DNA from 3 places in the Sphingobium sp. R-21 genome. Region 1 is predicted to be linked to each of the others. Evidence: riboswitches for the same ligand, from Rfam matches in the RefSeq annotation. Region 1 holds a riboswitch; each other region holds the start of a gene.
The links. A riboswitch is a leader RNA that binds a small molecule or an ion and turns the genes downstream of it on or off. The one in region 1 is predicted to bind cobalamin.

Region 2: linked by a shared signal. The riboswitch ahead of ACN9MX_RS07550 (TonB-dependent receptor plug domain-containing protein) and the one ahead of ACN9MX_RS20010 (HoxN/HupN/NixA family nickel/cobalt transporter) in region 1 are both predicted to bind cobalamin.
Region 3: linked by a shared signal. The riboswitch ahead of ACN9MX_RS06965 (TonB-dependent receptor) and the one ahead of ACN9MX_RS20010 (HoxN/HupN/NixA family nickel/cobalt transporter) in region 1 are both predicted to bind cobalamin.

Annotation. Positions count from the first base shown of each region.
Region 1 is NZ_CP184375.1:1,183,583-1,188,691, forward strand. Features, by position in the region: gene cobW (cobalamin biosynthesis protein CobW) at 1-924, opposite strand, end outside; gene ACN9MX_RS20010 (HoxN/HupN/NixA family nickel/cobalt transporter) at 921-2,012, opposite strand; cobalamin riboswitch at 2,166-2,393, opposite strand; gene ACN9MX_RS20015 (LysR substrate-binding domain-containing protein) at 2,512-3,447, opposite strand; gene ACN9MX_RS20020 (efflux RND transporter permease subunit) at 3,800-5,109, shown strand, end outside.
Region 2 is NZ_CP184374.1:1,592,119-1,597,227, reverse strand. Features, by position in the region: gene ACN9MX_RS07570 (molybdopterin-dependent oxidoreductase) at 1-90, shown strand, start outside; gene cobA (uroporphyrinogen-III C-methyltransferase) at 77-871, shown strand; gene mobA (molybdenum cofactor guanylyltransferase) at 961-1,497, opposite strand; gene ACN9MX_RS07555 (threonine ammonia-lyase) at 1,497-2,480, opposite strand; cobalamin riboswitch at 2,564-2,777, shown strand; gene ACN9MX_RS07550 (TonB-dependent receptor plug domain-containing protein) at 2,947-4,761, shown strand; gene ACN9MX_RS07545 (ABC transporter substrate-binding protein) at 4,766-5,109, opposite strand, start outside.
Region 3 is NZ_CP184374.1:1,473,893-1,479,001, reverse strand. Features, by position in the region: gene ACN9MX_RS06965 (TonB-dependent receptor) at 1-2,000, opposite strand, end outside; cobalamin riboswitch at 2,178-2,419, opposite strand; gene arsH (arsenical resistance protein ArsH) at 2,674-3,420, opposite strand; gene arsB (ACR3 family arsenite efflux transporter) at 3,417-4,445, opposite strand; gene ACN9MX_RS06950 (GNAT family N-acetyltransferase) at 4,451-4,987, opposite strand; gene arsC (arsenate reductase (glutaredoxin)) at 4,984-5,109, opposite strand, start outside.

The DNA of each region.
Region 1 (5,109 bases):
GTAATGATGCTGGATGCGCGGACCGACCGCCTGAAGAACCAGGCGCGCCGGGCGCCCCTCAATGGCGAGGAAGCCCTTGACCCGCAATATGTCGTGCGCGGCGATGCTCTGCGCGAGCGCCGTCAGCAGCGGCTCTGGCCCGGCAAGTTCGCCCAGATCGACGACGAAGCTGTCAAAATCGTCATGGTCATGATCCTCCTCATCGTCATGGTGGGAGGGGCGTGCATCGATCTGGTCCTCCACGCCCGCGTCGAGACCGAGCAGGATAGCGGGATCAATCTCTCCCCTGGCGGTGCGGAGGATGCGGACGCCGGGTCGGATTTCCCGGGCCAGTTCCTGCTCCAACGCCACCAGGCGGTCCGGCTCCACCAGGTCGGTCTTGTTGAGCAGGACGAGGTCGGCACAGGCGAGTTGATCTTCGAACAATTCCTCGATCGGGCTGTCATGATCCAACGTGGGGTCCGCAGCACGGGCGGCCGCGAGCGCGACTTCGTCATGGGCGAAGCGGCCGGCGGCGAGCGCGTCGGCGTCGATCAAGGCGATGACGCCGTCGACCGTGGCCCGCGTCCGGATGTCGGGCCATTGGAACGCCTTCACCAGCGGCTTGGGCAGGGCAAGGCCGCTGGTCTCTATGATGATGTGATCAGGCGGGACAGGGCGATCGAGCAGTTTCTGCATGGTCGGCAGGAAATCGTCGGCCACGGTGCAGCAGATGCAGCCATTGGCCAGTTCGATGATGTCGTCATCCGGGCAGGCTTCGTCGCCGCACCCCTGAACCAGCGTGCCATCGACGCCCACATCCCCGAATTCATTGATGATAAGGGCCAGACGACGGCCGCCGGCATGCTGGATGAGGTGACGGATCAGCGTGGTCTTGCCGGCACCCAGAAAGCCGGTGATGACGGTTGCAGATACCTTTTTCATGCGGGATTTCCTTGCGGTTGGTGGCCAGCGGCGGGGATGAGTTCGATCTCGTCGAAGCCCTTCCAGCGATAGAAGGCCCAACTCGCCAGCCAGCAGGCGGCGAACAGGCCGATGATGATGAAGCCAAGGCTGTTGAAATGGGCGCCCAAATCGGCGGCGAGGGTCCAGATGCCGCCGCTGAGGCCGAGCTTGTCGCCCAGCAGCGCCGCCGCCTCGATCCCGCCGATCAGCAGCGCGACCAGAGCCGACATCAGCGTTATGGTGATATTATAGTAGAGTTTGCGGATCGGTTTCACGAACGCCCACTGATAGGCGCCCATCATCAGCGCGCCGTCCGTGGTGTCGATCAACGCCATCCCCACCGCAAAGAGCAGGGGGAAGATAAGGACGGTCGCGATGGAAAGGCCGCTGGCGGCCTGGCCGGCGGAAAGGCCCAGAATGGCAACCTCTGTCGCGGTATCGAAGCCCAGACCGAAAAGAAAGCCGAGCGGCGCCATGTGCCAGCTTCGCGTCACCAGCCGGAAAAGCGGGCGGAAAAGGTGCGACAGGAGACCCCGATTGCCCAGAAGAATGTCCATATCTTCATCGATATAGGCGCCACCCCTTCGAACATGATTGAAGGTCTTGAGCACGGATCGCAGGATGACCAGATTCATCGCCGCAATGGCAAGGAGGAAGGTCGCGGACACCAGCGTCGCAATGGTGCCGCCAATGGCTCCTGCGGCTTCGACGCGGCTGAGGGCATTGGCGGCGAATGCGATGAGGACAGCGGCGATCAGCACGATGCCGCTATGGCCGATGGCGAACCAGAAGCCGACCGTAAGGGGCCGCTGGCCGTCCTGCATCAGCTTGCGGGTCACATTGTCGATGGCGGCGATATGATCGGCGTCGACGGCATGGCGCAGGCCCAGGCTCCAGGCAAGCACCGCCGTACCGAGCATGACGGGATCGCCCGCGAAGATGGTGAAGGCCGCGATCCAGGCGGCCAGATTGGCGGCGATGAGACCGGCGAACATGCCGGTGGCGCGGCGACGCAGGCCGCCAGGAGGCGCCTGCATCGATGCCTGCGCATCGGAGGAAATGGTCATCGGACGGTATCCCGTCGGCGTCTGCGAAACCGGACGGAAACCGCCTTCATGCCGGACGGACGCTCTTGCGCCCGGCATGCGGACAGCAGCTCCCGCTGCGAGAAGCGTCGCTCAGACGGAGGACCGTGCCGCGGCCATCCCCTGGACCAAGGCAAGAGCGACCAGACGCAGGCAGGTTTCCTGGCTTGCGGGTCACGGCTCGGCGCATGGCCTTCCCAGGCCTCGCATGGTTTAGCGTCCGGCCCAGTGGCTGATCATCCGGCGCTCCGGAGGATCGCTATGCGTCTCGCTCACCGCTTACAGTTGCAGGGACAGCTGCGGATTCATCACCGCATTCCCTATTAAGCCCCTTGCGAGGGCACCGGCGCGATCATGAAGACCAACCGAAACCGATCTTCACGGCCGTGCATAGAGGCTGGGAAAAGAAATGGGAAGGGGCGCTTCATCGGCGCCTTCATCAGCGGTCGTTCCCTGATGAGGCATTGGGCGATGACCTCCGTCATGGCGCGGTGGCGCATCGGCTGTCGCTGGAGGTGATTCCGGTCGACCGGCATTCTTCGAGCAGGGTATCGAGGAACGCCAGGCCGGTGGGCGACAGTTCCCGATCGTGGATCAGCCAGAGCGAACTCATGACCGGCAAGTCGAACGGGCGGTTGACCACATTGTCAAGGTGCAGCCGCGCCATTGACAAGGGTATGACCGTAGGCCCGAACCCCGCCGAAACCAGGCCCAGCAGGGTGGCCAGGCTGCGGGCTTCATGGGAGATTTTGGGGACGAAGCCAGCCTCCGTGCAAAGGGCCCGGAAATGTTCCGTGAAGCCTGTGCCATTGGGTGCGCCGTACAGGACCAGCGGTTCATCGAAAAGGTCGGCAATCCGGGGTGGGGCCGCCCTTAGCGCCAGCGGATGATCCGCGCGCAGCGCCAGCACCATCTCTTCCTTGAGCAGGCATTGCGACAGCAAGCCATCAGACAGCGTCAATGCCGTGAAATCACGCAAGATTCCAAGATCGAGCTGGCGGCTGGCGACCCCCTCTATCTGTTCGTCGCGGCCCTGTTCGCGCAGGATCAGTTCGACGTCCGGATGGGCTTTGCGGAAGCGGTAGAGCGCGCGCGCGATCGGCGGCACGAAGGGTCCGGACGTAGTGAAACCCAGCCCCAGCCGCCCGATCTCCGCACGCTGCGCCATGCGCGCGATCTGTGCTGCGCGGTCGGCCTGGGCAAGCGTCCTGCGGGCTTCCGGCTCGAACAGCCGGCCCGCCTCCGTCAGGCGCACCTTGCGGCTGGTGCGATCGAACAGGCGGACGCCAAGCTCCTCCTCCAGGGCGCGGATTTGCTGGCTGAGCGGCGGCTGGGATATGCCGAGGCGAAGCGCGGCGCGGCCAAAATGCATCTCTTCAGCGACGCACAGGAAATAACGAAGGTGGCGCAGGTCCATATTATCATGTCGTCAAAGATATCGATCATGCCATATTATATATTAGACGTGGAATGTCCAAGGGCGCATGGGCGTTTTCGAATGCGGCGGTGTCCCATGACCGTCGGGCGGATGTGCGCGGGCTATGCCCCCTCATTGCCGCAGCACTCCGCCCATGGTCGGGGATGTCGTCGCATTCTTGGGCGCATTGTCAGGCAGGCCGGTCACGGACAATCGCCTGAAAATGCGAAAAAAAGATATGCGCATTTCCTGGCGCTGTTCGTCACTGTCCCAGAAGGCGAAAAATATATCCGGAGAGGTCGCGTTTCATGTGCGGCGGGGATCACCTGGCGGCGCTTGCGTGGAGTCGTGAATGATCGATATCGTCAAGGTTGCCCTGCATCGTCCGCTGACCTTCATCGTAATGGCAATCCTGATCGCGATCGGCGGGGTTCTGGCGGCCGTGCGCACCCCGGTCGACATCTTCCCCAACATCCGCATCCCGGTGGTGGCCGTTGCCTGGCAATATGCGGGCCTGTCGCCGGAGGACATGGCGAACCGCATCGTCAATCCCTATGAGCGGGTGCTGACGACGACGGTCAATGATATCGACCATATCGAGAGCCAGTCGCTTCAGGGTATCGGCGTCATCAAGATCTATTTCCAGCCGGGCGCCGACATCCGGACCGCCACGGCGCAGGTGACATCGGTGTCGCAGACCGTCCTGCGCCAGATGCCGCCGGGAATTACGCCACCGCTGATCCTGAACTATAGTGCGTCGACCGTTCCCATCCTCCAGCTTGCCCTGTCGGGAAAGGGGCTGTCGGAACAGCAATTGTTCGACATGGGCATGAACCAGGTCCGCCCGCCCCTGATCACGGTGCCCGGTCTTGCCATGCCATTCCCGTCCGGCGGCAAGCAGCGGCAGGTTCAGATTGACCTCAACCCGCTGGCGCTTCAATCGAAGGGTCTGTCGGCGCAGGATGTGGGCGCTGCCATCGCGGCGCAGAACCAGATCAACCCGGCCGGCTTCGTCAAGATCGGCGAAACGCAATATAGCGTGAAGTTGAACAACGCCCCGTCCTCCATAGAGGCTCTGAACGACCTGCCGGTCAAGGTCGTGAACGGCGCGACCATCACCATGCGGGACGTCGCGCATGTTCGCGACGGCAGCGGCCCGCAGCAGAATATCGTGCATGTCGAGGGCAGCCGGTCGGTGCTGCTGACCATCCTCAAGAACGGCGCGACCTCCACCCTGGCAATCGTGGACGGCGTCAAGCAGAAACTGCCGCAGATTGCCGCGGGCCTGCCCGACGCGCTCAAGATCCTGCCCATCGGCGACCAGTCGCTCTTCGTGAAGGCAGCCGTGGAAGGCGTCATCCATGAAGGCGCGATCGCCGCGGCGCTGACGTCGTTGATGATCCTGCTGTTCCTGGGATCCTGGCGTTCGACGGTGATCATCGCCCTGTCGATCCCGCTCGCCATATTGGCCGCTATCGCGGCGCTGGCGGCTTTCGGCCAGACGCTGAACGTCATGACGCTGGGCGGCCTGGCCCTGGCGGTCGGCATATTGGTCGACGATGCGACCGTGACCATAGAAAATATCAACTGGCATCTGGAACAGGGCAAGGGCGTGATCGAAGCCATATTGGACGGCGCGGCGCAGATCGTGACGCCAGCCTT
Region 2 (5,109 bases), on a different replicon from region 1:
GGCGCGGGCACCAATTGCGGGTCATGCCGCCCCGCGCTCGCCAATATCCTTGCCCAAAGCATGCAGGAGACGCTTCATGCAGCCGAATGAACTGCCCCAGGACCTGATCGCGCCCGGACAGGTCTGGCTGGTCGGCGCGGGGCCGGGTGATCCGGACCTGCTCACGCGCAAGGCGGAAAGGCTGATCGCCGCGGCAGAGGTCGTCTTCTACGACGCGCTGGTCGGGCCGGGCGTGATCGACCTCATTCCCCCGGGGGTGGAGCGCGTCAGCGTCGGCAAGCGTTCGGGCCGCCATTCCAGGGCGCAGGACAGCATCAACGACCTGCTGCTCGCGGCCGCCAGGGCGGGCAGGCGCGTCGTGCGCCTGAAGGGCGGCGACCCCTCGGTCTTTGGCCGATCGGCGGAAGAGATGGCGCATCTGGCGGAGGCGGGCGTTTCCGTGCGCATCTGCCCCGGCATCACCACGGCCAGCGCTGCGGCGGCGAGCGGCCATGCCTCGCTCACCCTGCGCGGCGTGGCGCGGGGGCTGACGCTGGTCACAGCGCATCTGAAGGCGGGCGAACCGCTGAAGCTGGATTGGGAAGCGCTGGCCCGTCCGGGCGGCACGATCGGCATCTATATGGGCCGGGCCGCGGCGGGCGAGATCAGCCATTGCCTGATCGCCGCCGGGCGCGATCCCGAAACGCCGGTGATGGTGGCAGTCAATGTCTCCCTGCCGACGGAACGGCTGATCCGGGGCAAGCTGTCGGCTCTGGCCTTCCTGGTGCGGACGATCAGCGACGAAGACCCGACGCTTCTGCTGATCGGGGAGGCGGTGGCCGGGACGCATGCGCCGGTGGAGACCATGGCGGCTGTAGCCCTGACCAAATAACGACCCGCGAAGCGGGATTCCCGTTCAAAGCCGGAACGGGATGCTTTCGCGGCTTGCCTCGTTCAGGTGCCTTGGCGGAAGCACTCCATTCATCGACTGTCCTTTGCCAGAGCCTGCAGATCCTCCGGCCGGTTGATGTTGGGCAGCACGAATTCGGGCCGGTCGATGATCCGGGCGCCGACCCGCTCCAGCCAGCCCCGGATCGATCTGTTATTGTCCTCCGCCAGATGGGCATCCAGTTCGCCCGCCAGCGAAGCGGGCCAGAATCCGGCCAGTTGCTGCCCCTTGAGGATGGCGGGTTCAGGGCCGATCAGGGCCTGCGCCAGGCCGTCCGGATAGGCGGGCACGTCGCACCCGGTCGTCAGCACGGCGTCATAACCCTGCGCCAGGGCATGATGCAGCGCCGCGTTGAGGCCGCCCAACGGCCCCATGTCCGCGGCGGGCCGATCCGCCAGCCCGATCATGCCCTCCACCTGCCGGCCGCATACCACGACGGTTTCGACATGGCGGCCGAGAGCCTCGACCGCATGCTCCAGCAGGGTGCGCCCCTCCAGCATCGCCTGCGCCTTGTCGCTGCCGAACCGGCTGGACCGCCCGCCAGCCAGCACTGCCCCCATCAGCCGCATCATGCGCCGCCGCCTATGATCCGGGCATAGCTGTCGGGATCGACATTGCTGCCTGAAATCACCACGACGCCGGCCCCTTCGGCAGGCGGAGCAATTCCGGCCAGCATGGCCGCCAGCGATGCGGCTCCGCCCGGCTCGACCACCAGCTTGAGCACGGAAAAGGCAAAGCGCATCGCGTCGCGCACCTGATCGTCGCTCACCGCCAGGCCCCCGGACAACAGCGCCTGGTTGATGGGAAAGGTCAGCGCTCCCGGCGTCGGAGACAGCAGCGCGTCGCAGATCGACCGCGCATCGGGCGACACGCTTTCCCGCTTGCCGCTGGCCAGGGACCGCGCCGTATCGTCGAACGCTTCCGGTTCCACCGCATGGATGTTGACCTCGGGCATGCGCGCCTTCACCGCCGTCGCGATCCCCGACACCATGCCGCCGCCGCCGCAATTGACCAGGATCTGGCCGATCTTCGCGCCAGCTTCGGCGGCCTGCTCCATGATCTCCAGCCCGATCGTGCCCTGGCCCGCCATGATGAAGGGATCGTCGAAGGACGGCACCAGCACCGCGCCCCTCTCGGTCGCCAGCCGCGTGGCGATCTCCTCCCGGTTATCGGTGAAGCGGTCATAGGCAACGACTTCGGCGCCCAGTGCCCGCGTGTTCGCCGTCTTGATCGCGGGCGCGTCGGCCGGCATCACGATCGTCGCCGCGATCCCCAGCAAGCGCGCCGCAAAGGCGACGCCCTGGGCATGATTGCCCGATGACCAGGCGACGACGCCTGCCTTTCGCTCCCCGGCGTCCAGCCGGGCCAGCCGGTTGTAGGCACCGCGGAACTTGAACGATCCGCTGTGCTGCGCGCCCTCGAACTTCACCAGCACCCGCCGGCCGCAGCGGGCGTTGAGCGCCGCATTTTCCAGCAGGGGGGTGCGGATGGCGGCGGGGGCGATGACCCGCGCCGCATCCTCGACATCGGCGGCGTTGATGGCGAACGACATGCAATCTCCTTCTGCGGCTGCCCCTTGGCATGGCCGCCGCTTTCCCTTATGGCGCCCGGCGCGGGCAGGGCAAAGCCCCTGCGCGCAAGGAAGATCGCGCCGGTGCCCGGAAGGGCTGAAAACGGGAATGCGGTGCGGACGGGAAGCCGTCCCAATCCGCGGCTGTCCCTGCAACTGTAAGCGGTGAGCGCGATGCACTTCGGCCCCCAGGGCCGGCCACTGGACGCAAGTCCGGGAAGGCGTGCATCGCCGCATTGACCCGCGAGCCAGGAGACCTGCCGACGCATGGTCGCTCTTGCCTTGGTCCAGGGTATGGCCACGGCACGGTGTTCTCCGTCTGAGCGACGAAGCGGCGCGGGGCCGCATCGGTGTGGGGGAGGGCGCGGGCGCCAGCCATTTTCCCCTGTCCGGCCGCATGAGCGGACGCCCTGAGCCATGTTGCATCGCGCTCAGGGGGAAGACAGACATGTTGAGGATTTCCGTTTCCATCGCCGCCTTGCTCGCGGCCGCACCTGCGCTGGCGGAGGATGAGATCATCGTCACCGCGCTGGGCATCGAACAGCCGCGCGACGAGGTCGGCCAGGCCGTCACCGTGATCGACGCCGACACCATCCGCACCCGCCAGAGCGTCAGCGTGGTCGACCTGCTGGCCACCACGCCGGGCGTGCGCTTCAACCGCAGCGGCAGCCTGGGCGGCGTGACCGGGGTTTCGTTGCGCGGCGCGGAAACGACGCAGACGCTGGTGCTGATCGACGGGGTCAAGGTCAACGACCCCAGCGGCATCGGCGACATGTACGATTTCGGCAATCTGCTGACCGGCAATATCCAGCGGATCGAGATTTTGCGCGGCTCCAACTCGATCGTCTACGGCAGCCAGGCGATCGGCGGCGTGGTCAACGTCATGACCGGAACGCCCGGCACCGGCTTTGCCGGCAATGCCTCCGTCGATTACGGCTACAGCAATACGCTGAACGCGAAGGCGGACGTTTCGGGCGGCAGCGGCATCGCGTCGGGCGGCGTCGGCATCGCCTATTTCAACACCGACGGCATTTCCTCCGCCGCCAGCGGCACCGAAAAGGACGGCTATGAGAATATCGCCGCCAATGCCAGGCTGAAGCTGTCCTTCACCGATACCCTCAACCTCGACCTGCGCGGCTATTATATCCATGCCGACCTGGATACCGACAATGGCGTGGTGGACAGCACCACGGACTCCTCGAAATCGGATCAATATGTCGGCTATGCGGGCCTCAACCTCGCGCTGTTCGACGGCAGGCTCACCAATCGGGCGGCCGTCACCTGGTTCCGCATCGACCGCGACTATACGTCCGCTTTCGGGCCTTATGCCTATTCCGGCACCAATTTGCGCTTCGAATATGAAGGGGTCTACCAGCCGGTCGATCAGGCGAAGCTGGTCTTCGGCTATGAACATGAGCGGCCCGACTATGATTTTTCCGGCTTCGGTTCCACCGAACGCCACAAGGCCGATATCGACAGCGTCTATGCGCTGGCCGTCGTCAAGCCCCTTGCCGGCCTGTCGCTGACCGGCGGCGTGCGGCATGACGATCACAGCCAGTTCGGCGGCGCGACGACCTTCGGCGCCAACGCCAACTACACGCCCAATGCCGGCGCGACCAATATCCGCATGAGCTATGGCGAGGGGTTCAAGGCGCCGTCGCTCTACCAGCTTTACGGCGCCGATGTCGGCAATGCCGGCCTGCGTCCCGAGCGGTCGAAAAGCTACGATATCGGTTTTGACCAGAGGCTCGACGGCGACCGGGCGATCCTCTCCGTCACGGCGTTCCGCCGCGATACCAGAAACCAGATCAACTATGATTATTCGATCGGCCTCTATGGCGGGTATAATAATCTCGACCGCACCCGCGCCAAGGGGGTGGAGGCGATGCTGACGCTGAGGCCGGTCGATGCGCTGACCGTCACGGCCGCCTACAGCCATGTCGATGCGCGCGACCGCAGTAGCGGCGCCCGGCTGCCCCGCCGCGCCCCCGACGCGGTCAGCGTTTCGGCGGATTATGTCTGGCCCTTCGGCCTGTCGACCGGCGCCACCGTGACGATGGTGGGCGACAGCTTCAACGACGCGACCAATCTGGTACGGCTGGACGGCTATGCGATAGCGAACATCCGGGCGTCTTTTCCGATCATGGAGAAGCTGGAAATCTATGGCCGCATCGACAATGTCACCGATGCGAAATACGCCACGGTCTATGGCTATGGCACCTATGGGCGATCGGCCTTCGGCGGCGTGCGTGTGCGCTTCTGACGGCTTATGGGCGCGGCGCGGCGTTGATCTGCGCCGCGCCCCTGCGCGCTGCGCCGTCAAGCTGCGCCGTGATGCTCCTCGCGGCGTCGACATAGGCGGGGCCGCCGCACACCGTCCACGCCTGGGGCACGCGGATGCGCGGAATGGCGCGCAATATCGGATGGTGCAGCATCTCCGTCCCCTGATCGACCACCTTCTCGCTCCCCGCCTCGACGATCAGCCAGTCCGGGCGGGCGGCGATCATCTCCTCCAGCGAAAGCTGCGACAGTGCCGGCTTGCCCAGCCTGGCCGCCAGGTTGACCAGGCCCACGCGCCGCATCAGGTCGTCGACCAGCGTGCCGGTGCCGG
Region 3 (5,109 bases), on a different replicon from region 1:
GTCAACCCCGCATCCACCACGGCATAGCCCGGCACCCGGTGGCTGTTGGCGTTGTCCGAGAAGCTCCGGCCGACATAGCGCAAACTGGCATTGGCCCGCAGCGCGTCAATGGGCGCCCAATAGACGGACAGGTTCGCCGCTACTTCAGGCACATTGGGTGGCGTGTTGCCGGTATAGCTGGTGCCGCCGCTGATGAAGTCATCGAAATTAGCGTCCAGCACTGTGCCATTCGCGTCGATGCCGAAGCGGTCGGTCAGTTGCAGCGTCACCGAAGCCTCCACACCCTTGGCGGACCGCTGGCCGATCTGTTCTATGGGACTAGTCGGCGTCTGCTGCGCCACCAGCTTCTTCTTGACGATACGATAGGCCGCCAGAGTGGCGCTGCCCTTGCCATCGAGGAACATGGCCTTGATGCCGCCCTCGACCTGATCGCCGGTCGCGTTGGTGAAGGCGAACTGGGTCGCATTGGTGGTGAAGGTGGTCAGCGTGCCGAGCGGATCTACGCCGGTCGAATATTGCCCATAGAACGAGATATTGGAGGTCGGCCGATAGACGCCGCCGATCCGCCAAGTGGTGTTGCGGAATTTCCGATTGGTCGCACCATTGGGAAAGGCATTGACCTCGCTGGTGCTGCCGTCCGGGTTATAGACGATGTTCCAGCGTTGCACCTTGTCACGCTCGTGCCGGATGCCTGCGACCACCGAAAGCTGATCGGTCAGCGCCAAGCGGTCTTCGGCAAAGAAGCTATATTCGTTGGTCCGCGTGCGATAGCGGGGCGCGATGCCCTGCGTGTCGTAGAACAGGCCCGGATCGAAGTCGAAGGGATCGACAGCATCCTCCTGTGGGTCCGATCCGAAATCATTGGAATAAGTGAGCTTGATGAGATTGGCGTCGAAGCCGACGACCAGATCGTTTTTCAGGCCCGCAATCGGCTTGCTAATGCGGATGGTCGCCTGATCGCCATATTGGGTCTGGTCATGGAAGATGCCCAGATTGTCCATTCGGTTGATCAAGCCGGTGTCGTCATTGTAGAAATAGCTCTCCAGATTTTTGAACAGACGCTTGCTGGTAAGGCGATAGGCGGCGTTGGAGAGGGTGATGCCTTCGGCCACCGTCCAGTCGGCGGTCAGCGTGGTCCGATTGTCGCGATAGTGCAGGCTGGCGTCGGCGACATTATAGTTGCGCCGCTGGTTGTCCTTCACCAACGCCCCGTCGATCAGTGGCGTGCCGAAATATTCCATCGGCCGCTGATTGCCATAGTCGTTACGCAGGGTGAGCGTGAAGCTGTCGCTTGGCCGGAAGCGCAGCGCACCCGAGAGCGCGAGGCTCTTGGAATGGCCACGGTCGACATACCCGTCCGACGCCCGGTAGCTGGCGTCGATCCGGTAGGAGAGCATCTCGCCCAGCGGTCCACCGACACCTGCCGCCGCGCGCCAGCTATCCTGCGAGCCATATCCTGCTTCCGCGTCAAATTCGGTGCGTTCGGCATTGGGGGATCTGGTGATGATGTTCACCGCGCCGCCCAGTGCGCCCTGTCCGTAGAGCACGGAGGCGGGGCCGTTCAGCAATTCGATCCGCTCGACATTCCACGGATCGGTGGGGAAGGTGATCGTGCCCGCGACCGGGAACAGCCGGACACCATCAACCAGTTGCAGCACTGAACCCTGACCGGAAAAGCCGCGCAGCGACAGGGCCGTGCCGCCATTGCCCGGATTGGCGGAGGTGGTGACGCCCGGTGCACGGGTTACGGCCGACATTATGTCCAGATCGCCCCGAGCGCGGATCGCGTCGCCATCAATCTGTGCGACGCTGGCTGGCGTTTCGAGCGCGGTCAGCCCCAGGCGCGATCCGGTTTCCGTCTCTTGGAGCAATGCTCCCGGCCGAACGCCCGACACGATGATTTCGGCTGAGCTGTCCGCGGCGGTTTCCGCGCCGGCCTGCTGCGTCGTGGTGGCGGCCAGCCCGGTGGCCAGCCAAAATCCTACATTTTTCCATTCCATTGCATGTCTTCCCGGCGTCACGCGACATTCGGGTGGAGACGTGCCGCCAGCGACGGTCGGCGCACGTCAGCAGCCGGACGCCATAGAGCGACCGCCACGCGAACCGATGCGGCCTCCACCGCCCGTTCGTCGCTCAAACGGAAAGATACCGTGCCTTGGCCATCCCCTGGACCGGGCAAGAGCGACCAGACGCTGGCAGGTCTCCTGGCTCGCGGGTCATAGCTTGATGCACGGCCTTCCCAGACCTCGCAGGATTTAGCGTCCGGTCCAGTGGCTGCCTCCTCACACTGGAGGAAGCGATATGCATCGCGCTCGCCGCTTACAGTTGCAGGGACAGCCCCGGATTTGGATGGCCGGAGCCATCCTCACCGCGTTCCCTTTTAAGCCTCTTTCGAGGCACCGGCGCGATCATGCCCGGGACGATGAAGCCATCGTCCCGGGCAGAGGTGCGTTAGCGGGAGGGTCAATGCTCCGCAAGAGCCTAATCTCACGCCGCCGCGAGACCGAGCCAAGGCGAGATGGCCGATATCCGCATGAGAACCAGGCGCTTAACCAGCGACAACAGGACACGGGATATCGCGAGTATGGGCCAGAACCCGGCTGAGTCCGTCGTACAGCCGGATGCCATGGTTGCTGATCCTGATTTTCGCCGTGCCGGGCTGCTAGCCGTCAATCAACATTGCGGCGCTATCGCGACTGCCGAATGGTCAGACTCGGCATCAACCGAAATTCCGGCTTCCTTGCGCTCGGAATAGCGATCCACAAGTTGCGCCGCATGCGGTCGCATAAGTACCGTAAAGCGGACCAATTCCTCCATCACATCGACGATGCGCTCGTAGTAGCTCGACGCCCGCATCCGGCCGTCTTGGTCGAACTCCTTGTAAGCCATCGCCACCGACGACTGGTTGGGGATCGTGAACATCCGCATCCAGCGACCCAGCAGGCGCAGCGTGTTGACGGCATTGAACGATTGGGAGCCGCCGGACACCTGCATGACTGCAAGCGTCCGCCCTTGCGTCGGCCGCATCCCGCGAATCTGGAGCGGCAGGTGGTCGATCTGCGTCTTCATGATGCCGCTGATTTGGCCGTGCCGTTCCGGGCTGCACCAGACCATGCCTTCCGACCACAGCGCATGCTCGCGCAATTCATGCACCGCAGGGTGATCGTCTCCCGCCACCTGATCTGGCAGCGGCAGGTCGCTGGGATCGAAGATCCGCGTCTCAGCACCGAAATATTGCAGCAGGCGGGCGGCCTCTTCCACGGCGAGGCGAGAGAAGGAGCGCTCTCGCAGCGAGCCGTAGAGCAGTAGAAAGCGCAGAGGCGGCTGGTCCGGGCCAAGGCCAGCGGCGGGACGAGCCAGCGCAAAGGCCTTGTCCAAGGCAGGCAGATGATCGGGGGCGGTGAGTTCACGCAATCTCATGCGGCAATGGCTTTCTCATACCAGGGACGGGTTCGCTTTACCAAGGCGACAATGGACAGCATCACCGGCACTTCCACCAGCACGCCTACGACCGTTGCCAGCGCGGCGCCGGAACTGAGCCCAAAGAGGCTGATGGCGGCGGCCACAGCCAGTTCGAAGAAGTTGGAGGCGCCGATCAGCGCCGAAGGGCCGGCGACGCACCACGCCACGCCGAAACGGCGGCTGAGCCAGTAGGCGATGCCGGCGTTGAGATAGACCTGAAACAGGATCGGCACGGCAATCAGCGCGATCACCAGCGGTTGCCGGATGATCTGCTCACCCTGGAAGCCGAACAGCAGCACCAGCGTCAGCAGCAGGCTGGCAAGGCTGATCGGGCTGATGGCGGACAGGAAATGCTGAAGTCCCTTCTCGCCGCCGCGAAGAAGCGCTCGGCGGAGCAGTTGGGAGATGATAACCGGGACGACGATGTAGAGCCCCACCGACAGCGCCAGTGTGTTCCACGGCACGGTGATTGATGCCACGCCCAACAGCAGGCCGACGAGCGGTGCGAAGGCAAAGATCATGATCAAGTCGTTCAGTGCCACCTGGCTCAATGTGTAGTTCGGCTCACCGTCGACAAGGTTCGACCAGACGAAGACCATTGCCGTGCATGGCGCTGCGGCCAGCAGGATCAGGCCCGCAATATAGGACGAGGATGCGCCTGCCGGCAGCATCGGGACGAACAAATAGCGGAGGAAGAACGTCCCGAGCAGCGCCATCGAGAATGGCTTGATCGCCCAGTTCACCACAAGGGTGACGCCGATACCGCGCCAGTGTTGCCGAAGGCTATGCAGCGCGCCGAAATCGACCCGCAGCAGCATCGGGATGATCATCAACCAGATCAGCCCCGCAACGACGAGGTTGACGTTGGCGATCTCCAGCGCTGCGATGGTCTCGAAGGCGCTCGGGAGCAAATGGCCAAGACCGATCCCGATCGCGATGCACAGGGCCACCCACAGCGAGAGATAGCGTTCGAACAGCGACATGGTCGTCAGTCCTTCCCGGAAGCAGCCGGCGCGGTCGCGATGCCGCCGCCCAAGGGAAGCTGCATGTAAACCGTGTCGAGCCAGCGGCCTGCCTTCCAGCCCATGCCGGTGAGGCGACCGACATGCTCAAAACCGCAGGACGCGTGGAGCGCTACGGAGGCAGGTTCACCCCCGCCGATGACGGCGACCATCTGCCGGAAGCCATGGGCTTCAGCGGCCTTCAGCAAGGCCATGAGGAGCAGCTTGCCGATGCCGCTACCGCGCCTGTCGTGCGCCACGTAGATGCTGTTCTCGCAGGCATAAGCGTAGGCCGGCCGATCGCGGAACTGCGTGGCGTAGGCATAGCCCACCACCTCAGATCCATCGCAGGCAACAAGGAATGGCCAGTCTCGTCCGGTCAGCGTTCGTATCTTGGCTTCGGTCTCCTCTTCGGTCGGTGGCACGATTTCGTAGGTCGCCGTGCCGTGCAAGACGTGATGCGCGTAGATGGCGGCAATGGCACCGGCATCGCCGATCGTTGCGTCGCGAACCGAAAGGGTCATCGCCTCGTCGCTTCCACGACTTCGCCGTCTTCCTTGACAAATGGGCAGCGCTGCCCGGCCGGCAGCAGATCCAGGACTTCTTCGGAAGGCCGGCAGAGCTTCACACCCAGCGGAGACACCAC